DNA from 2 places in the Limnohabitans sp. genome. Region 1 is predicted to be linked to the other one. Evidence: predicted binding sites of a transcription regulator. Region 1 holds the regulator's gene; the other holds the start of a gene.
The links. The regulator HrcA, encoded in region 1, represses chaperone genes, less so after heat shock. The targets are predictions, from matches to a motif close to TTAGCACTCNNNNNNNNNGAGTGCTAA.
Positions count from the first base shown of each region.

Region 2: groES (co-chaperone GroES) is a predicted target of HrcA. The motif match lies at 1,849-1,875, and genes of this name have one in related genera.

Region 1 covers NZ_JAAVVW010000002.1:236,419-247,509, reverse strand. Annotated here, with positions in the region: gene mutY (A/G-specific adenine glycosylase) at 1-611, shown strand, start outside; gene rapZ (RNase adapter RapZ) at 667-1,530, opposite strand; gene recN (DNA repair protein RecN) at 1,527-3,221, opposite strand; gene HEQ17_RS01280 (NAD kinase) at 3,225-4,118, opposite strand; gene hrcA (heat-inducible transcriptional repressor HrcA) at 4,147-5,151, shown strand; tRNA gene HEQ17_RS01270 (tRNA-Ile) at 5,186-5,262, shown strand; gene HEQ17_RS01265 (P1 family peptidase) at 5,318-5,836, opposite strand; tRNA gene HEQ17_RS01260 (tRNA-Arg) at 6,070-6,146, shown strand; gene HEQ17_RS01255 (hypothetical protein) at 6,225-6,629, shown strand; gene HEQ17_RS01250 (IS256 family transposase) at 6,583-7,797, shown strand; gene HEQ17_RS01245 (hypothetical protein) at 7,790-7,978, shown strand; gene HEQ17_RS01240 (serine hydrolase) at 7,993-10,179, shown strand; gene HEQ17_RS01235 (hypothetical protein) at 10,181-11,091, shown strand, end outside.
Region 2 covers NZ_JAAVVW010000003.1:1,737,613-1,748,703, reverse strand. Annotated here, with positions in the region: gene groL (chaperonin GroEL) at 1-1,453, opposite strand, end outside; gene groES (co-chaperone GroES) at 1,479-1,766, opposite strand; gene HEQ17_RS11710 (helix-turn-helix domain-containing protein) at 1,918-2,502, opposite strand; gene HEQ17_RS11705 (lysophospholipid acyltransferase family protein) at 2,737-3,567, shown strand; gene HEQ17_RS11700 (lipid A biosynthesis acyltransferase) at 3,567-4,427, shown strand; gene HEQ17_RS11695 (alpha/beta hydrolase) at 4,421-5,410, opposite strand; gene yihA (ribosome biogenesis GTP-binding protein YihA/YsxC) at 5,451-6,110, opposite strand; gene HEQ17_RS11685 (c-type cytochrome) at 6,309-6,941, shown strand; gene HEQ17_RS11680 (cytochrome c biogenesis protein ResB) at 7,118-9,244, shown strand; gene ccsB (c-type cytochrome biogenesis protein CcsB) at 9,241-10,551, shown strand; gene msrP (protein-methionine-sulfoxide reductase catalytic subunit MsrP) at 10,764-11,091, shown strand, end outside.

The sequences.
Region 1 (11,091 bases):
GCAACGTCAAACGCGTGTTGACCCGCGTACTGGGCTATGCAGAGGATTTGGCTGTGACCAAAAACGAAAAGGCTTTGTGGGCCTTGGCGCAAGAGCTTTTGCCCGCGCGGAACACTGACATGCCCCGCTACACCCAAGCGCTGATGGATTTGGGGGCCACTGTGTGTTTACCGCGCAAGACACAGTGCGAGATCTGCCCTGTGAGCGCCGTGTGCCAGGCCCAAGCGCTGGGTGAGCCATTGGCCTTTCCCGTCAAAACCCGCAAACTCAAGCGCCGCAGCGTCACGCTCTGGCTCTTGTGGGCCGTCAATTCGCAGGGTCAGGTCTGGCTCCAAAGGCGGCCAAGCACAGGCATCTGGGCCGGTTTGTTCAGCTTGCCGGTTTTTGAGTCAGAAGCGGACTTGCTGGCCGCATGGGTGCAGGGCGCGCAGCCGCAATACATCGAGCCCTGGAAGCATGTGCTGACGCATCGCGACCTGCACCTGCACCCGGTGCGGATGACGAGCACAGCTTTGCAGGTCCCAGCTTGTGAAGGCCAATGGGTGGATGCCAGTGCGTGGCCTGAGATGGGGTTGCCTGCGCCGATACGGCTGTTATTGGCGGCCAAGTAAAAGGCCTGGAGTTTTTTCGCTCTGCAAGGTCGCGCATCAAGCGGGCAGGCCGGGCTTAGACTGCGTCGAGTTCTCGGTGCCGTTTGAGTGTGAGCCAGCGTGCGCCAAAGCTTTGTGCCAACTGCTCGACCATGAACACCGAGCGGTGCTGCCCCCCAGTGCAGCCGATGGCCACCGTCACGTAGCTGCGGTGGTCGCGTTCGATGGCTGGAACCCAGTGCATGAGGAACCCCTCGATCTGCATTTGCATCTGCAAGAACGCTTCGGACTGGCGCAAATAGGCCTGCACCGGCTCGTCCCGTCCCGTCAAAGGGCGTAGCGCGCTCTCGTAATGGGGGTTGGGCAACATGCGCACGTCAAACACATAGTCGGCATCTGTGGGAATGCCGCGTTTGAAGCCAAACGATTCAAACACCAAGGTCAGCTGGGCTGAAGGGGCGCTGACCAAGGTCTTGATGTAGGTTTGAAGCTGTGCCGATCGCAGCAAGCTGGTGTCGATGATGTGTGCACGATCGCGCAAGTCGGCCAGCAATTCACGCTCGAAACCAATGGTTTCAATCAAGGCTTTGTCGCTTTGGGGTTTGTTGCCGCCCGACAAAGGGTGTTTGCGCCGCGATTCAGAATATCGGCGCTGCAGCGTGTCGGAGTTCGCGTCCAGAAAAACCGACTTCACCGTCATGCCCATGTTGCTCAGCAAACCCATTTGCTCAGGCATCAGGTGCAAAGAATAGGCGCTGCGCACATCGATGGCAATCGCCAGACGCCGCTCTTGGTGTTGCTCTTCGAGCTTGACGAATGGAATCAGCAACTCAGGCGGCAGGTTGTCCACGCAGTAATAACCCGCGTCTTCCAGGGCGTGCAGCGCCACCGATTTGCCAGAGCCGGACATGCCGGTGATGAGGATGATGTCCATGCTCAGCTTTGTGCGGCTTTGCGGCCTTGGGGTTTCAGCGGGGTATCGCCCAGCATTTCGCGGGCGTGGGCTAGGGTGGTGGCGGACAGCTTTTCGCCGCCCAACATGCGGGCGATTTCGTTCACGCGCTCTTCGCCCTTGACGCCACGCACCTGGCTGATGACCTGTCCCTTGGCCGCGGCCTTGCTCACCAGCAGGTGGTGGTCTGCGCAGGCGGCCACCTGGGGCAGGTGGGTCACGGCCAGCACTTGCCGGTGTTGGCCGAGTTGTTTCATCAATCGGCCCACGGTTTCGGCCACAGCACCGCCCACGCCGGAGTCCACCTCGTCAAAGATCAAGGTCCTGGCTTCGCCCAGCTCGCTGGTGGTCACCGCAATGGCCAGTGCGATGCGCGAGAGCTCGCCTCCCGAGGCCACTTTGCCCACGGGCCGGGGCGTGCTGCCTTCGTGTCCGGCGACCAAAAAGCTGACTTCTTCCAGGCCATGTTGCGCGGGCGCATCCAGGGTTTGCAACTGCACCTCAAAGCGGCCGCCTTGCATGCCCAGTTGCTGCATCGCGCTGCTGACGGCTTGGGCCAATGGTTTAGCGGCTTTTTGGCGTTGATTTGATACGGCTTTGGCTGCTTGCAGGCAAGCTTTGTGGGCAGCTTGTTCGGCTTTTTGCAGGCTGTCCAGGTCGGCGGCGGCATCGAGCTGGGCCAGCTCTTGGCGCCAGGTTTGCAAGCTCAAGGGCAGCTCGTCCGGTATTTTTTTGTAGCGCCGGGCCAGCGACAGCCACAGACCCATGCGCTCGTCCAGTTGGGCCAAGTGCTGTGGGTCCAGGTCGGTTTTCCGCAAATAGCTGTGCAGGCTATGGGCCACGTCTTCGGCTTGGGCCTGCGCAGACGCCAGCACCTCGGCCAAGGCGTTGAATTCGGCCTCATACTGTCCCAAAGATTGAAGGGTTTGGATGGTGCGGGACAGCTGGCGCAACGCGCCGCTTTCGCTGTCGCTCTCACCGCCTTCGAGCAAGGCCGTGCTCTGGTTGGCCCCATCGATCAAGGCTTGCGCGTTCGCCAAACGGCTGTGCTGGGAGCTCAGCTCTTGCCATTCGTCCACTTGCGGGTTCAGTTTTTCCAGTTCGCCGATTTGCCAGGCCAGGCGTTCGCGTTCGTTGGCCAAAGTGCTTTGTGCTTGCAGGGCATCGGCCAGCGTTTGCTGAGCCTGGCGCCAGGCCTGCCAAGCGGCTTTGAGCGGGCGCGTGTCGGTGCCCGCATAGGCATCGAGCAAGCCTCGCACCGCGTCAGGTCGTGTCAGGCTTTGCCAAGCATGCTGGCCATGGATGTCCAGCAACTGCTCACCCAGCTCGCGCAGTTGCGTGGCGGTGGCGGGGCTGCCGTTGACCCAGGCGCGGCTTTTGCCGCTGCTGTCCACCGTGCGGCGCAGCAGTAAATTGGCGCTGGCCTCAAACCCGGCTTCTTCGAGCCATGCCTGAATGCGGGTTGTGGGCTCAAACTCGGCACACACCTCGCAGCGGCTGGCACCTTCACGCACCACGCTGGCTTCGGCGCGGGCACCCAAGGCCAGTTGCAGGGCGTCGATCAGGATGGATTTGCCCGCACCGGTCTCGCCGGTCAATACGCTAAAGCCTGAGCTCAGGTCCAGCGCCAGTTCGTGCACGATCACAAAGTCGCGCAGGGTGATGTGCGTCAATGCCATGGTTCAATCGCCCCCGTTCCAGTGCATTTTTTTGCGCAAGGTGTCGAAATAATTCCAGCCTGCCGGGTGTAAAAAGCGCACTTTGTGCTCTGAACGATTGACCACGATCCGATCACCCAAAATCAAATCTGCCAGCGATTGCATGTCAAAGTTGGCGCTGACATAACGCCCCGCCACGATCTCGATGCTGATTTCGCAGGACTCGGGCAGCACGATGGGGCGGTTCGACAAGGTGTGCGGTGCAATGGGGGCCATGACCCAGCCGCCCATGGCCGGGTGCATCAAGGGACCACCGACCGAGAGTGAATAAGCAGTGGAGCCCGTGGGCGTGGCGATGATCAGGCCGTCGGCCCGTTGGTTGGACACAAACCGCCCGTCAACCTCGATCCGCAACTCGACCATGCCCGAGGTACCGCCCCGGTTGACCACCACATCGTTCATGGCCAGCGCGCTGAACACGCTGCGCTGGTCGCGCATGACGTGGGCTTGCAGCAAGCTGCGGTCTTCGGTTTGGTAATGGCCCTGCAGCATGGGCAGCAACACAGTCTGGTAGCTTTGCAGGGGAATGTCAGTGATGAAGCCCAGCCGCCCTTGGTTGATGCCCATCAGCGGCAGGCCATGGTGGGCCATTTGGCGGCCTATGCCGAGCATGGTGCCATCGCCGCCAATCACCAGGCCCAGATCGCACTGCGCGCCGATCTCGGCCATCTCCAGCACAGGGTATTGGTTCAAGCCCGTGTGCGAGGCGGTTTCTTGGTCCAGCACCACATCGCAGCCTTGCCGGGTCAAGAACTGGGCCACGTCGTCCAAAGCGCGGCGTGAACTCTCCAGCGCCCCGCCATGCGCGGTGGTGTGGTATTTGCCAAAGAGTGCAATGTGACGGAACTTGGAGCTCATTCGCAAATTACATCATTAAAATGACCAAATGCTAGATGAACGTGCCAAGTTATTGCTCAAAGCGCTGGTGGAACGCTACATCGCGGACGGCCAGCCTGTGGGCTCGCGCACGCTCTCCAAAGCCTCGGGCCTGGATTTGTCACCCGCCACCATCCGTAACGTGATGTCCGACCTGGAAGAGTTGGGCCTGATCGCCAGCCCCCACACCTCGGCCGGGCGCATCCCGACCAGTCGGGGGTACCGCTTGTTTGTGGACACCATGCTCACGGTGCAGCGCGACGGCATCGAAACCCCGGCCCTCACACCCGACCAGCCGCAAAAAGTGATTGCCAGTGCGGCCCACTTGCTGTCCAGCCTGTCGCATTTTGTGGGTGTGGTCATGACGCCGCGCAAGCCGTCGGTGTTCCGGCACATCGAGTTTTTGCGATTGTCCGAGCGGCGTTTGTTGGTCATCATCGTCTCGCCCGAAGGTGATGTACAAAACCGTATTTTGTTCACCGAGACCGATTACTCGCAAAGCCAGCTGATCGAAACTTCGAATTTTTTGAACACCCATTACGCAGGCATGGCCATCGAGCAGGTGCGCAGTCGGGTCCAGCAAGAACTGGTCAGCTTGCAAAGCGAAATCGCCACCCTCATGCAAGCGGCTGTGCAGGTCAGCACCGAGGCGCTGGCAGATGAACAGAACGAGGTGGTGATCGCGGGCGAGCGCAATTTGTTGTCGGTCAGCGATTTTTCCAGCGACATGGGCCACTTGCGACGTGCGTTTGAGCTGTTTGAGCAAAAAACCCACCTCATGCGTTTGCTGGACGTGTCCAGCCAGGCCGAAGGCGTGCGCATTTACATTGGCGGCGAAAGCCAGATCGTGCCCATGCAGGAACTGTCGGTGGTCAGCTCGCCCTACGAGGTCGACGGCCAGATTGTGGGCACCTTGGGCGTGATCGGCCCGACCCGCATGCCCTATGACCGCATGATCCAGATCGTCAACATCACCTCGCGCTTGGTCAGCAACGCGCTGAGCCAGTCCAAATAGGCCGCTGCCGCCCACTACAATCACAGCTTCGGTGGGGGCGTTAGCTCAGTTGGTTAGAGCAGAGGACTCATAATCCTTTGGTCGACAGTTCAAGTCTGTCACGCCCTACCATTTCAATCCACATCTCAGCCCACTTTGCACCGAGTGGGCTTTGTCGTCTCTGGGTTCAGGCTATCCTGTTCATGGCCGCAGGAACAAGCCCTGTTTGGATGGTGATGCCCTGCGCCTGCCGAATCGCATCGACCGTGGCCAGCGCCGTGGCTTCGGCGCCCGTGACTGTCAGCAACATCAGGTCTGGTGTGCCGTTTTCTGTGCCGGTGGGCAAGGCAAACAAGGCGTCTCCGTCCAGCGTGGTGTGTGTGGGTCGGACGCTGCGGGCCAGGTCGTCGTGGGCGCTCATGGCCAGGCGCTTGGCTTGGGGCTTGGTCAGGCTGGCATTGGTGGCCACCACGCCAATGGTGGTGTTGATACCCGACAGGAGGCGATGGTCGCGCCCGTCCGCCATCAAGGCGCGTTGAGTGTCCAGCAGGCGCAGCCCATCGACCGTGCGGGCACCGGCCAGCACCTGGCCCGTAGCGGGGTCCATCACATCGCCTACCGCGTTGCAGGCCACCAAAGCGCCCACCCCCCATGGATCCACCGCACCCACTGCACCGTCTCGGGCCAAAACGACAGAGCAGCCCATCAGTCGTTCGCTGAGTGTCGAGTGACCGATCAAAAGGCCAGGGGATCTACCATCGAACCATGGGCAGTACTTGTTTGAATGATTTTCAACCTCCAACAGGGTTTGTGCCGGTGATCAAGCAGCGAGAATATCCCTTGTGCGAGGTCAAGCCCAGCGAGGTGGTACGTCTTGTCATTGAATTGCGGTCGCATCCAAAGTTGCCCATAAAAGCTTGCTATAATTTATTCCATGATGCGGCTGTAGCTCAGCTGGATAGAGTACTTGGCTACGAACCAAGGGGTCGTGGGTTCGATTCCTGCCAGCCGCACCAAAATGGAAAAGATCGTTGATTCGTCAACGGTCTTTTTTCATTTCTGGGTCTTGTCGGTGTCCCACCTGGGTGTCCCACATGATCCGAGTCCCCCGCCTGAAGGTCAACCGCATGGGCGTGTACTGCCTGCGCGTAGTCTGGACAGACGAGGCGGGCAAGCGCCGCGAGGCATCGCACAGCCTGCGTACCAAGTCCCCCGAAATTGCCCGCGTTTTGGCCTTACAGTTCAACGAAGCCTATGAACGAAAGAGAAGCCAACGCCGCATGACGACCAAGAAGCCCGAGCACCTGCCCAACTTTGAAGACTTCGCCGCCAAGTTTGAACTGGACTTGTCGCGGGGAGTGATGAAGTCGGACGGCCCCGAGGGAGGGTGTCCTAAATTTTGTGTAAACGGTCAAATGGCAGGAAACTGCCGAACATCCAGAAAGATGAACCATGACCGTCAGCAACGAATTGATCGACCAGCTGCTCGCTGGCTATAAAAAACCTGAAGACCTCATCGGCGAGAACGGCCTGCTCAAGCAGCTGACCAAGCGCCTTGTGGAGCGCGCTTTGGAAGCCGAGATGACCGAGCACTTGGGTCACACCAAGAATGCCAGCGTGGCCAACGCCGCTGGCAATGCCCGCAACGGCAAAAGCAAAAAGACCCTCAAAGGCGACTTTGGCGAGCTGCCCATTGATATCCCCCGTGATCGCCACGCCAGCTTTGAGCCGCAGATCGTGCCCAAGCACCAGACGCGCTGGACGGGTTTTGATGACAAGATTTTGTCCCTGTATGCCCGAGGCATGACGGTACGTGAGATTCAGGGGCATCTCCAGGAAATGTATGGCACCGAGGTGTCGCCCACGCTGATCTCATCGGTTACGGATGCCGTCATGGACGAGGTCAAGGCTTGGCAGGCGCGTCCACTGGATGCGCTGTACCCGATCGTTTACCTGGACTGCATCCACGTCAAAACCCGTGACTCAGGCGTGGTGCGCAACAAGGCCGTATATCTGGCCTTGGGCATCAACATGGCGGGCGAGAAGGAAATCCTGGGGCTGTGGATTGCCCAGACCGAAGGGGCCAAGTTCTGGCTGCAGGTGGTCACGGAGCTCAAGAACCGGGGCGTGGCTGACATCTTCATCGCCTGCATGGATGGCTTGAAGGGCTTTCCCGAGGCAATAGAGGCTGTATATCCGCAAACGGCGGTGCAGCTGTGTCTGGTGCACATGGTGCGCCACAGCCTGAACTATGTGAGCTGGAAGATGCGCAAAGTGGTGGCCGCAGACCTGAAGACCATCTACAGCAGCGCAACTGCGGATGATGCCGTGCTGCGGCTGCAGGAATTCGAAGAAAAATGGGGCGCTGACTACCCGACCATTGTGAAATCGTGGTGCAGCAACTGGGAGCGGATCGTGCCGTTCTTTGAATATCCTCCAGAGATTCGGCGGATCATTTACACGACCAACGCCATCGAGTCGGTGAACATGAGTCTGCGCAAGGTGACCAAGAGCCGGGGCTCGTTCCCCAGCGATGAGGCATTGCTGAAATTGTTCTACCTGGCGCTGAACAACATCAGCAAGAAGTGGACGATGCCGCTCAGAGATTGGAAAGCCGCATTGACCCGGTTTACCATTCAGTTCGAAGGCAGGATGCCCAATGACTGATCTCAGCCCCGTTTACACAAAATGCCGTACACCCTCGATCAAGACGTTCCAAGACCTCACAGACAGCGTAAACGCCTGTGCAGATCGGGGCACCGTTCCCGGCAGCCGTGGCGGTGGCAACGCCCGTGAAGTGCAAGCCGAATCCGTCAAAGACGCGATCAACTTCCTAAAGTCCAACTAACTTGTGAACAAGCTATGAAATCTCACTTCAACAGGCTGGCTACGATCTTCACGATGCTGGCAATATCCATTAACGTAGCCGCGCAAAACAACCCCCTCACTGACGGCAATGCTGCTGCACCAGATGAATGGTTGTTGGTCAAGAAAGGCAACCCATGGTGGTACGAAACCAAGCCGAGTCCCACGCCTGTTCAGCTTCAAAAGCGCACACCCACGGCATCAGAACAAGCCATCATTGCTAAAGCACGCGCATTGGTGGCAAATCGGCCAGCCAAAGCGTTTGTATTGATGGACGGTGACACGGTACTGTATTCAGAAACAAAAGCGCCAGCGGACGCTGATTCCGTCTTCTTTGGCTTCTCCATGGGCAAGACGGTCACGGCGATGGCGGTGGGACAAGCCATATGCGCGGGAAAGCTCAAGCTGGACACCCGTGCCAGCGAGGTTGTGCCTGAACTCAACGGCAAAGCGTTGGGCAACGCCACGGTGCGCGACTTGCTGCGCATGGCATCCGGTGCGGCTGACCCCAACCCTGACAGTTCTGTCTGGACACCCGACCAGTTCAAAGAGTGGGGACGCGGCAATCTGAATCTGGTCAATCTGGTGACAGAGGACCGAATTGCCAAAGCAGCAAGAGGCGTTTTCTCTGAGTACAAACCGGGCGAAGTGACCTCGTACAAGAGCACCGATCCGATTCTGCTGGGTGTAATGGTCAGTCGCGCCACGGGTACGGTGTGGAGCCAATGGATTCAGGAACAAATCTTAAACCCAATGGGTGCGGCCAAACCGGGTCTGTACGTTCAAGACCGTCAACAAAACGGGCTGGCTGACAGCGGTCTGCGGATGCGTTTAGAGGATTGGATGCGGTTTGCCGTGTGGGTCAAGCGCAGTTCAAAGGAATCGGGTTGCTTTGGTGACTACGTGCGTGCGGCCATCAGCACTCAGATTTCGAATGGAAGTAACCCCAGTACCCGCAAAATGGGCAAGCTGTTTGGTGGCTATGGCTACTTCACATGGACAGAAAACAGCATTGTTCCGAACACGGCTTGGGCTTCTGGCTGGGGTGGTCAGCGCATTGGCTGGAATACAGACCCGAACAACAATCGGATGGTCATCACATTCAGCAACGTGGAAAGCTGGATGCCGGATGTTTACGAGCTTTCCAAGGGATGGAATTCCACTCCGTCACAGGTGGCTGCCATTAAACCAGCGGCGCAGAAATCAACATCCGTGGCGACAACATCAAACTCAGGCACTTCATGGCAAGGGCCGCTGTCAGGACGTGTCGAATTCGATTCCATCACGCCACCTGACCGCTGGCAGTTTGTCAGAAAGGTGATGGAGAACACCAAGCCAGTCAAGGTCTCTGGTGATTTGCTGATGCCACGCAACGTCAACGGAAAAGTACCCGCCGTACTGATCTCACATGACAGCGGTGGCGTTTCGGCCAAGCTCTACGACGTGTGGGCCAAAGAGTTGAACAATGCTGGCGTTGCCGTGTTCATCATCGACAGTTTTAAGCCTCGTGGAATTGGCAGCACCACGAATGATCAAGGCCAAGTGAGTGTCACGGCCGATGTGGCCGATGCACTGTACGGCCTGAAACTGTTGGCGACTCACCCGCAAATTGATGCAAAGCGCATTTTTCACATGGGCGGTTCACGCGGTGGAACAGCGGTGTTTGAAACCTATTGGGACATGGTGCGCAAGGCAGTCATCACCGACGATCTGAAATTCGCTGGTCACATCCCGTTGTACCAAGGTAATTGCAACACACGATTCCGGTTTGATCGTGGCAACACAAACAAGGCCCCCATGCTCGCATTCTTGGGTGGCGCGGATGACGGCACACCCGCCGATGCTTGCGTCGCCTACTACACAGAGTTGAATCGGGCTGGTGCAAACATCAAATGGAAGGTCTTGCCCGGTGCGCACCACGGCTTTGATGGTAGTAGCCAACAAACCTATCACGCGCAGGGCGTGACAGCAAAAAACTGTTCAATCGAAGTATTCCTGACCGATGTGAAGGGTGGCGGTCTTGGAGAGGCGCGAGACTACAAGACAGGTGCGGCCATCAATGGCTTTGCTGAATGGAACAAGGCTTTCAGTGCTTGCAATAGCCGTGGCTTTACGGCAGCGGCAAACTCTAGCGCCCGTGACCAAGCGGTCAAAGAGGTGCTAGCTTTTGTGAAGGAAAATTGACATGAGAGTTTCCACACTCCTTGGCGCTACTTTGTCAGTGGTGTTCGCTATCGGCACCGCCACGGCCCAGCAATCTCGCCAAGCATCAGCTTACGACAAAGCCCAAACCCGAACGGCGCTTACTCGCAGCGTGTTTTACCTACCGTTGTTTGGGTCTGTTTATCGAGAGAAATTCGCAGCCTTGGTTGCGCGCCAACCCGGTGTGCGTGGTGTCGTCATCCATAACCATGGTTGTGGTGGCATGTGGGGTTGGGAAACGACGGTGGCGCAGTTCTACTACCGCGAAGGTTTTGCGGTCATCACACCAGAGTTTGTGACACGAGAAGGCAACAAGATGGGCTGCCCCGGTGGTTCATCAGAAGAAATGCTTCGACGTGCCGGTGAGCGTGTACGTGAAGGCATTTACACCGCCATCAACCCAGCCAGGCTCGATGCGCGTGGTGATGACATTGAGGAAGTGATTCGATGGGTAAAGACGCTGACTCCATTGCCCATCTTTCTGAGCGGTCACAGTGAGGGTTGCCGCACTACCTATCACTGGAACCGGGACGATCAACAGGTCAAGGGTGGCATCTGCCATAAGCAAAGCGTCAATCGTCAATATGAACACATCTGGCAGTGGGACTCACGGCTTCCAATGTGGTCATCCATTGAAGACGAAGACCCTTGGGCAGGTGGCACGAAAGACCGTCCAGCGGTGGGGTTCCAAGAGAAATTCAAAGACAACCCGCAGAACCTGACGGAGTTTCGGTATCCGGGCAACAGCCATGACCCGCTGGTGCGGCAAGGTGAAGGCCAAAGCTTGCGCGAATGGTTGAATCGTCAAGTTGCGTTACCACCACTGAAAGGGCAAAACGGGTTTAACTATGAAGATGTATTGCCAGTGGTGCAGGAGGCTGTTCGCAAGGCCAA
Region 2 (11,091 bases), on a different contig from region 1:
AGGTGTCGTTCGCAGCGTTGAAGCCGTAGTTGCCTTTGCCGGCCAACACAGCGTTCACCACCACTGAGGGCTCGCCGCCAGCGTTGTACACGATCTCGCGCAGAGGCGCTTCGATGGCTTTCAACACCAGCTTGATGCCGGCGTCTTGGTCAGCGTTGTCACCTTTGATGGTGCCAGCAGCCTGACGTGCGCGCAGCAAAGCCACGCCACCACCAGCCACGATGCCTTCTTCCACTGCAGCGCGGGTGGCGTGCAGGGCGTCTTCCACGCGGGCCTTCTTTTCTTTCATTTCGACTTCGGTGGCAGCGCCCACCTTGATCACGGCCACACCGCCAGCCAACTTGGCCACGCGCTCTTGCAGCTTTTCGCGATCGTAGTCAGAAGTGGCTTCTTCGATTTGCATGCGCACTTGTTTGACGCGGGCTTCGATGTCGATCGCAGCGCCAGCGCCGTCGATGATGATGGTGTTTTCTTTGCCCACTTCGATGCGCTTGGCTTGGCCCAGATCGGCCAGGGTGACCTTTTCCAGGGTCAGGCCCACTTCTTCAGCGATCACTTTGCCGCCGGTCAAGATGGCGATGTCTTCCAACATGGCTTTGCGACGGTCACCAAAGCCTGGAGCCTTGACAGCCACAACCTTCAAGATGCCACGGATGGTGTTGACCACCAAAGTTGCCAAGGCTTCGCCTTCGACTTCTTCGGCAATGATCAACAAAGGACGGCCAGCTTTGGCAACGGCTTCCAGTGTGGGCAGCAGATCGCGGATGTTGCTGATCTTCTTGTCGAACAACAACACGAAGGGGTTGTCCAGCAAAGCGGCTTGCTTTTCTGGGTTGTTGATGAAGTAAGGCGACAGGTAGCCGCGGTCGAACTGCATGCCTTCAACGATGTCGAGTTCGTTGTCCAAAGACTTGCCGTCTTCGACAGTGATCACGCCTTCTTTGCCCACTTTGTCCATGGCCTTGGCGATGATGTCGCCGATGCTGTGGTCGCTGTTGGCAGAGATCGAACCGACTTGGGCGATTTCTTTGGTGGTGGTGGTGGCCTTGGTGGCCTTCTTCAGCTCTTCGATCAGGGCAGTCACTGCCTTGTCGATGCCGCGCTTCAGGTCCATGGGGTTCATGCCTGCGGCCACGTACTTCATGCCTTCGCGCACGATGGCTTGAGCCAATACGGTGGCAGTCGTTGTGCCGTCACCAGCGTTGTCAGACGTCTTGGAAGCGACTTCCTTGACCATCTGCGCGCCCATGTTTTGCAGCTTGTCTTTGAGTTCGATTTCCTTGGCCACGGACACACCGTCCTTGGTCACGGTGGGGGCGCCGAAAGAACGCTCCAGAACCACGTTGCGACCCTTAGGGCCCAAAGTCACTTTGACCGCGTTGGCCAAAATGTTCACGCCTTCAACCATGCGTGCGCGGGCTTCGCCGCCGAAAATTACGTCTTTTGCTGCCATTTTTGTAGCTCCTGAATTAAGTTAATTACTCGACGACCGCGAACAGGTCTTCTTCTTTCATGACCAACAGCTCGTCGCCACCGACCTTGACGGTCTGGCCGCTGTACTTGCCGAACAACACGCGGTCGCCGACTTTGACGCTCAGGGCTTTGGTCTCGCCTTTGTCATTGGTTTTGCCTGGGCCAACGGCCAAGACTTCACCTTGATCGGGCTTTTCTGCAGCCGAATCGGGGATCACGATGCCCGAGGCTGTTTTGGTTTCGCTTTCGATACGCTTGACGATCACGCGATCGCCCAAAGGACGCAGTTTCATGGAATCTCCTGGATTTGAAACAAGGGTTAAAAACAAAAGCACCGGTTTAGGGTGCTGCTGAAATCTGAGGAGCGGGTTGCTGTTAGCACTCAGCTCCATCGAGTGCTAATGATAAGGGCTTTTGGGTCGATTTCAAGGTCGGGGCATTTTTTTACTGGTGAAGCGGGCGGGGCGTATCGCTGTCGCTGGACTCTGAGCTGCCCAGCAAGTAGCCGTACACCAGGTCGGTGCTGATGTCGCCCTCGAACAGGTTGATCTTTTGGGCCAGGTGCAGTGGGCTGTCAGAGGGCAAATGGGCGCTGTTGTAGACCACGATGTGGGGGGTTTGCATCAAATTGTCTTGCAGGTGCATCGGGCTGGTGTGCAGCCATGGGATGCGGGCATCGATGAAAAAAACCCCCACTGAGGTGTCTATGCCCATCAAGTCCAGCGGGTGGGTGATGAGCTTGACATGTGCCCAATGGGCCATTGTTTCGAGGGCAGGCGGCACATGCCGGTTGTCGTGCAGGACGCACACCCAGGGGACGTCAGGTGCCGTCATCAGGCCCGTGACCCCGTTTTGCTTGCAATACTGGGTCAGGGAGGATGACAGGATGCGTCGGTGGCCGCCCTGGGTCACAAAGGCTTTGAACACCCCGTTTTCCACCATGCGCTGGATGGTGCCGACCGACAAGCCCAGCATTTTGGCGGCTTGACTGGTGCTGAAATAGTGCGGGTGTAGGGTGTCGTTTTTCATGATCAATGCCTTGTTCACGCTGAAAAGAATGAAATAAACGGTTTGGGGTTGTTTTCGGGTTTTTGTTCATGTTAGACCCTCTGCGCTGATGCGGGACGGGCATGAAAGGGTAGCGCGCAGGGCAGAAAACAGGTAATGCCCGGCGGCGAGTGCCGGGTGCAGGCCTGGCAGGCCCAAGGGCCAGCAGGGTGAAGTGGTCGCGCGGTCGCTGGTTCAAGGCAAAATCACCTCCTTATGCTTTTTTGGTTTCGCTTTTTTTCGCATTGGCCTTTGTGGGCCCTGCATCTGCTGGGCAGCCTGGGCGGCTGGCTGGCCTGGTGCTTGTCGGGGCGTTACAGACGCCGTTTTCTGGACAATGCGCGCCAGGCTGGCTTGGGCTGGGGCAGGGTGTGGCCGGCTGTGGGGCAGGCCGGGTGCATGACGGCCGAGTTGCCGCGCTTGTGGCTGGGCCGCATGCCGCACTTGGAGTGGGCCGATGACCGCGCCGCTGTGCAGGCCTATGCCAGTGGTCAAGGGGTGCTGTTTTTGACCCCGCACATGGGCTGTTTTGAGGTCACGGCCCAGGCGCTGGCGTTGCGATTTTCGTCGCAACATGGCCCCTTGACGGTGCTCTACCGTCCTGCCCGCCACGCTGGTTTGGGCGAGCTCATGGCCCTGGTGCGGCAGCGTCCGGGGCTGCAGGCGGTGCCCACCAACTTGGCCGGTGTGCGCCAGATGATCAAGGCCTTGCGTGCGGGTGAAGCGGTTGGCTTGTTGCCCGATCAAGTGCCGCCGGAGGGCATGGGTGTTTGGCTTCCGTTTTTCGGGCGACCGGCGTACACCATGACTTTGGCGGCGCGTTTGGCCTTGCAAACCGACGCCCGGGTGGTGCTGATCTGGGGGGAGCGTTTGCCTTGGGGCCGCGGCTACCGCTTGCACACGCGCCCTTTGGGCCACGACTTGTCGAGCGATCTGGAGACGGCCGTGGTGCAGATCAATCAGGCGATGGAGGCGATGGTGTTGACCTGTGCGCAGCAGTATCTTTGGGCTTACGCCCGCTACAAAGCCCCGCGCAAGGTGTTGTGATGCGTTGGGTGCCTGTTGTGATGCGCTGGCTGGCGCCTTGTCCTTTGCGGCTCTTGCGGGCTTTGGGTTGGGTCTTGGGGCATGTGCTGATGGTCTTGACCCGGTCGAGGCGGCACATTGTTTGGGTCAACCTGCGCTGGTGTTTTCCGCACCTGAGCCCCCTGCAGCGCTGGCAAATGGCCAGGCGTCACTTTGTCGTGCTGACGCAGTCCTTGCTGGACCGCGCATGGTTGTGGCATGGTTCACCCGAATTGTTGCGTCGGCGCTTGAGCGTGCAAGGCGATCTGGGTCCCTTGCAGGGAGCGGAGCCGGTGGTGATGCTGGCACCGCATTTTGTGGGCATGGATGCGGGGGGGACGGCGTTGACCGTGGTTCAGGGGGTGGCCATGGCCAGCATGTACACCCGCCAGCGTCACCCGGCGTTCGACGATTGGGTGCGCCAGGGGCGCAGCCGATCGGGGCGGATCAGGCTGTTTGACAGGCTAGAGGGGGTCAAACAGATCGTCTCGGGTTTGCGTGATGGTGAAAAACTGTACCTCTTGCCCGACATGGATTTCGGGCGAAAAGAGTCTGTGTTTGTGCCTTTTTATGGCGTTCAGGCGGCCACGGTGCCCTCTTTGTCGCGTTTGGCGCGTTTGGGGCACGCCCGGGTGTTGACCGTCGCTACCCGCATGACGCCTCAAGGTTATTGCCTGGAAGTGGGGCCAGTTTGGCCGGATTTTCCAAGTCAAGACCCTGTGGCCGATACCGCCCGCATGAATCAGGTTTTGCAGGCGGTGATCGACACCATGCCCGAGCAGTATTACTGGGTCCACAAGCGTTTCAAGACCCGGCCTGAAGCTGAGCCCGGTTTTTATTGAGTGGGCCGGGCGGTCTTGGGTGTGGTGGCCGGCGATTGCAGAAAATCGGCGATTTCAGCCATGACGCGTTGGGGTTGTTCATGCACCACCCAGTGGGTGGCATTGGCGATGGGCACCAATTTGAGTTCGGGCACATGCTTGTCCAGCCCCTCGCTCAAGCAGGGCAGCAGCGCCACATCGTCTTGCGCCCACAACACCAGGGTGGGCACCCCGATGTGCAGCGCTTCGGGCGGGATCTGCACGGCGCTGGCCCCCGGGTCGGTCGCGGTCGCCGGACGCAAAGGCGATGCGCGGTAATAGTTGAGGCCGCCTTGCAGGCCGTGTTGCCAGACTCGGCGGTATTGGGCTTTGATCGCGGGTGTGAGCCATGAAGGGGCAGGCGACACCGCCTGGCGGCTCAGCGACGCCAATGAGCTGTCTTGCCCGGTCAGGAAGCCGAACAGGCGCTCAAAATCGTGGGCGGCCAGTTTCGCGGCCGCATCGGGCTGCACCAGAAAGTTCATGTAAGTGCTGGCCGCTTGTTGCGCCGGGTCATTTTGCAAGGCTTTGAGGAAAGGGCCGGGGTGGGGCGAGTTGATGATGACCAGTTGGCACAACCGTTCGGGGTGCTGGTTGGCCAGGTTCCAGGCCACTGCACCCCCCCAGTCGTGGGCGACCAATGCTGCCAGCGGGGCATGGCCCGATTCCAGGCCAATCAGGGCCACGATGTCCTGCACCAGGTGCTTGGCCCGGTAAGCCTTGACATCGTCTGGGGCGCTGGAGCGTTCATAGCCGCGCAGGTTGGGGGCTACGCAGCGGTAGCCGCCGTTTTCGGGTTTGGAAAAGTGGACCAGCAAAGGGTCCCATACCCAAGCACCTTCCGGAAAGCCATGCAAAAACAGCAGCACCGGGCGGCCCGGTTCGCCGCTGGCGCGACAGCTCAGCGTGATGCCGTGGGGCAGCGCTTGTTGCCAGGTCTCGATGCTGGTTGATGAAGACTGCACAGGGATCGGTCCTTGAGGGGTTGCTTGTGGGCGCTTGGGCTCACTCGTCCAGGGTTTCGGGTTGTGGTGCGGGGGCAGCGGCCGCCGGGGCTGCAACCGCACCATCGGCCGGGTGAGTCCAGTCCCACAGCAGTTGCGCCACCTCGTCAACACCTTGTTTTTTCAGGGCTGAAAAAAGTTTGACTTCACCGCCACCAGCCTGCAGTCGCGCAATCGACAAGGCCTTGGCTTGTTCGGCGCGGGTGAGCTTGTCGGCTTTGGTCAGGACGATCAGGAACTTCAGGCCTTCCTCAACACGCGGACGGATCACTTCCAGCAGGATGTCATCCAATTCGGTCAGGCCGTGGCGTGGGTCGCACATCATGACGATGCCTTTGAGATTTTCGCGGCTGACCAAATAGTTGGCCATGACTTGCTGCCAACGCAACTTGTCCATCTTGGCCACAGCGGCGTAGCCGTAGCCGGGCAGATCGGCCAGCACGGTGTCGGTGATGCCTTGTTTGCCTAAAGCGAACAGGTTGATGTGTTGGGTGCGGCCGGGTTTTTTGGAGGCAAAAGCGAGCTGCTTTTTTTGCGTCAGGGTGTTGATGCAGGTGGACTTGCCCGCGTTGGAGCGGCCCACAAAGGCGATTTCCGGGGTGTCGAGCACCGGCAAATGGTGCAACTGCGCAGCGGTGGTCAAGAAGCGGGCTGTGTGCATCCAGCCCAAAGGCGTGACCCGCGCGGGGGCCGGGGTGGCATGGGCGGGGCCAACAGGAGGGGCGGCAGGTTTGGCGATGCCGGGGGTGCGAACGCGGGGACGGAGGCTCATGAATAAAGGGTACCTTGGGTCGTCAGGGAGCAGACGCGGGCCTCATTGTAGAATCCTCGGGTTTTGCGCCAACTCTTGGACCACGCCATGAAGTCGATTTTCTCTTTCCTGATCACCGTTGTATCGGCCTCTTTGGTGGCTGGTTCTGCCCTTGCCGCCGGCCCCGCTGCCAAGGCTGCCAAGCCCGACTTGGCCAAAGGCGAAGCCATTTTCAGCCAGGCCTGTGTCGCTTGCCACGCGGCGGACGGCAATTCCAGCACGCCCGCCAACCCCAAGCTGGCACAACAACACCCCGAATACCTGCTCAAGCAATTGCAGGAGTACAAATCAGGCAAGCGCGCCAATGCGGTCATGGGTGGCATGGTGGCCGCCTTGAGCGATGAAGACATGCGCAATATCGCTTTTTGGCTGGCTTCCAAGAAAGCCAAGCCAGGCTTTGCCAGCCAGAAAGACACCGTGGCCTGGGGCGAGCGCATTTACCGTGGTGGCATTCCAGACCGTCAGATCGCCGCTTGCGTGAGCTGCCATTCGCCCAATGGTGCGGGCATGCCGTCACAGTATCCCCGTCTGGCCGGTCAACACGCCGAGTACACGGCTGCCCAGTTGGTTCAGTTCCGTGACGGCGTGCGCAAGAACAACCTGCAGATGACCCAGGTGGCGGCCAAGATGAACGACCGCGAAATCAAGGCGGTGTCCGATTACATTGCGGGGTTGCGCTGACCGAGCCGGTTTGCTGCGGTTTTGCCCTGCCGCTTGCTGGGGTTTTGTCCTCGGCTCTTGTGCCTGGGGCACAATTTGAGAATAGGCTCACATGCGATGGTTCAAGGCCGGTTTTCCGGCCTTTCTCATTGGGGTCAGTGTTGCCCCTGCCTTGTCTGCCCTGAATTGAATCTCCCATGACGACTGTTGCTTCCCGCCCAGATTCCGAGCGCAGCTCGCCCCGAGGGCAGGCGGTGCTTGAGCTGCTGTCGTCCATGCGCTTTGCCATTTCCCTGTTGACGATCATTTGCATCGCCTCGGTGATCGGCACGGTGCTCAAACAAAACGAGCCCATCAACAATTACATCAACCAGTTCGGGCCTTTTTGGGCCGAGTTGTTTACCACCCTCAAGCTCAACACGGTCTACAGTGCCTGGTGGTTTCTGTTGATCCTGGCTTTTCTGGTGGTCAGCACCAGTTTGTGCATCGCCCGCAACACGCCCAAGATTCTGGTGGACCTGAAGAATTACAAGGAAAACATCCGCGAGCAAAGTCTCAAAGCCTTTCACCACAAGGCCGAGGGTCATCTGAATGAAGCGCCCGAGGCGGCGGCCAAGCGACTGGGGGCCTTGCTGGCCACAGGCGGCTGGAAGGTCAAGCTGCAAGAGCGGGACACCCCGGCAGGCAAGGGCTGGATGCTGGCGGCCAAGGCGGGCGCGGTCAACAAGATCGGTTACATCGCGGCGCACTCGGCCATTGTGTTGGTGTGTGTGGGGGGCTTGCTCGATGGCGACCTGGCGGTGCGCGCCCAAATGTGGTTTGGCGGCAAGGAAATTTACAACGGCGGGGGCCTGATCGCCGATGTGCCCGAGCAGCACCGTCTGTCCGAGCGCAATCCGGCATTTCGCGCCAATTTGCTGGTGGCTGAAGACACCGCGTCGGGCACCGCCATCCTGAACCAGTCCAATGGCATCTTGCTGCAGGAGCTGCCCTTTGTCATTGAGCTCAAAAAGTTCATTGTCGAGTACTACTCGACCGGCATGCCCAAGCTGTTTGCCAGCGACATCGTCATTCACGACAAGGCCACGGGTGAGAAAAAGGAAGCGCGAGTTGAGGTGAACCACCCGGCCAGCTTCAAAGGCATCAACATTTACCAGTCCAGCTTTGACGACGGCGGCTCCAGCGTCAAGCTGCAAGCCGTACCCATGGCGGCAGCCACCAAGTCCTTTGAAGTGGAAGGCACCATTGGTGGCAGCACCGACCTGAGCAATGGCAACGAAAAAATGAGCCTGGAGTTCACCGGGCTGCGCGTCATCAATGTGGAAAACCTGTCGGGTGGAGAAGGCCCGCAAGGCACAGGGGTGGATGTGCGCAAGGTGGACCTGCGCAGTGCGATCGATGAGCGTTTGGGCGCGGGCAACAAAACCACGCAAACCAAAGACCTGCGCAATGTGGGCCCCAGCGTCAGCTACAAGCTGCGCGATGCAGCAGGGCAGGCGCGTGAATACAACAACTACATGTTGCCGGTGGATACGGGCGATGGTGTGCCGGTGTTCTTGCTCGGCATGCGCGAGACGCCCAGTGAGCCGTTTCGCTACTTGCGCCCACCTGCCGATGAAAACAGCGAGTTGACGGGGTTCATCCGTTTGCGTGCGGCCCTGCAAGCCCCTGAGTTGCGCGACCGTGCCGCGCAACGTTATGCCCGCAAAGCGGTGGACCCACAACGCCCCGAGTTGACCCGGCAATTGGCCGATTCGGCGGCGCGCTCTTTGGGGCTTTTTGCGGGGCTGGAGCCGGTGCAAGGTCAACAGGTGTCGGGTTTGCAGGCGCTGGCTGACTTTCTGGAAGCCAATGTGCCGCAGGCCGAGCGTGCCCGCGCAGGTGAGATGTTTGTTCGCATTTTGAATGGGGCCTTGTTTGAGCTGGATGTGGTGGCCCGCGAGCAAGCAGGCGTCAAGCCTTTGCCCGCCGAACAGGTTCAGGGCTTCATGACGCAGGCGGTGCTGGCCCTGTCCGATGCGCCGATTTACCCCGCACCGATGACGTTCTTGCTGAAAGACTTCAAGCAGGTGCAGGCCAGCGTTTTCCAGGTGGCCAGAGCCCCCGGCCAGTCGATCGTCTATCTGGGCTGTGCCCTTTTGATCCTGGGTATTTTTGCAATGCTGTATGTTCGGGAGCGACGTTTGTGGGTCTGGTTGTCGCCACAGGGTGAGGGGGCTCAGGCGAGCCTGGCCCTGTCGTCCAACCGCAAGACCCTGGACGTGGACCGGGAATTTGACCAACTGACCGCCCGTTTGCTGGGCCGCCAGGAGAAAACAACATGACGACTGTCACTTTGAATCCAGGCTATTTTTCCAGCCGTTCTGCGCTAGATTGGGGCTTTGCCCTGTTGGCGTTGTTGGGTACGGTGTTTGCCTTCACCCGTTACCAGCATGCCATGGACGTATATGAGCAGGTCATCCTGATCGGCAGTTTGCCTGCGCTGATCTGGTTGGCCTGGTTTTGGCGTCCCTTGCGCACCTTGATGTGGGTGGTCACGGGCTTGTCATTGCTGGCCATTTATTTGTACCAGGGTGATCTGGCCCGCTCCGAGCAGGTGTTCTTGCTCAAGTATTTCCTGTCCAGCCAGTCGGCCATCCTGTGGATGAGCATGCTGTTTTTCATCAGCACCTTTTTTTATTGGGCCGGTGTGTTCATCCGTGGTCAAGCTGATGCGATGGAGTCTTTGGGCTCGCGCATGGCCTGGGTGGCGGTGGGGCTGGCGCTGATCGGTACTTTGGTGCGTTGGTACGAAAGCCACCAGTTGGGCCCGGACATCGGTCACATCCCGGTCAGTAACCTGTACGAAGTGTTCATCATGTTTTGCTGGATGACCACGGCTTTCTACCTGTATTACGAAGCGCAGTACAAAACACGCGCCCTGGGGGCGTTTGTCATGCTGGTGGTCAGCGCCGCAGTTGGTTTTTTGCTGTGGTACACCCTGGTGCGCGAGGCCCACGAAATTCAACCTTTGGTGCCGGCGCTGAAAAGCTGGTGGATGAAGTTGCATGTGCCTGCCAACTTCATTGGCTATGGCACCTTTGCTCTGGCTGCCATGGTGGCTTTTGCCTACCTGATCAAGCAGCAGGCCACCGAAACCCGTTGGTACAAGCTGGCACCCTTGTGGCTGCTGGGCATTGTGTTGTGTTTTGAGCCGGTGGTGTTCCGCCAAACCGCCAACGATCAGACCAGCAGCTACTGGATGGTTTATTTTGGGGTGTCCGCCTTCATCGTGGCGGGTATTTTGGCTGGGCGACGACGTGTTGCCGAGCGTTTGCCTTCCTTTGAAATCCTCGACGATGTGATGTACAAATCCATCGCCGTGGGCTTTGCCTTTTTCACCATCGCCACCGTGCTGGGTGCTTTGTGGGCGGCCGAGGCCTGGGGCGGGTACTGGAGCTGGGACCCCAAGGAAACCTGGGCCCTGATCGTCTGGCTGAATTACGCCGCCTGGCTGCACATGCGCCTGATGAAGGGCTTGCGCGGTACCGTGGCCGCTTGGTGGGCCTTGGTGGGCCTGGGCATCACCACCTTTGCTTTCCTGGGGGTCAACATGTTCCTCAGTGGTCTGCACAGCTACGGCTCACTCTGATGGCATGAGCGCCCATCCGGGGCCTCAAGCATTCAGCTTGGCGTTGGCAGGGCAAGCCGTGGCGCCTGTCCAACAGGCCGTGGTCGTCGGGCCAGGGTGAAGCTGCTGGTCCTGCGGTTGTGCTGGTCGTGACCCTTGTTTGTTGCGGGCGTGCTGATCGGCGATGGGCGAACAGTTCACAATCGTGCAAAGTCAAATTGAGAGGACCCTCCATGATCATCTTATCTTCCAATTGCGGGTTTCAGCATCCGGTGGCCAGCGAAATCACCCCTGAAAATGTGTACCTGCAACGCCGGGCGCTGATGCGTCAGGCGGTTACCGGTTCGGCGGGTCTGGCCCTGGCGGCTTGGGGCTGGCCAGAAGCGTGGGCTCAAACGCCCGGGCCAGGGCAGTTGGCGTCCTTGCCTTCGGTGCCCAGCAAAGTGTCCGGTGGGGTGGTGATGGACAAGCCGACCCCTTACAAAGATGCCACCACGTACAACAATTTTTATGAGTTCGGCACCGACAAAGCTGACCCGGCCAAGCGGGCGCATACCCTCA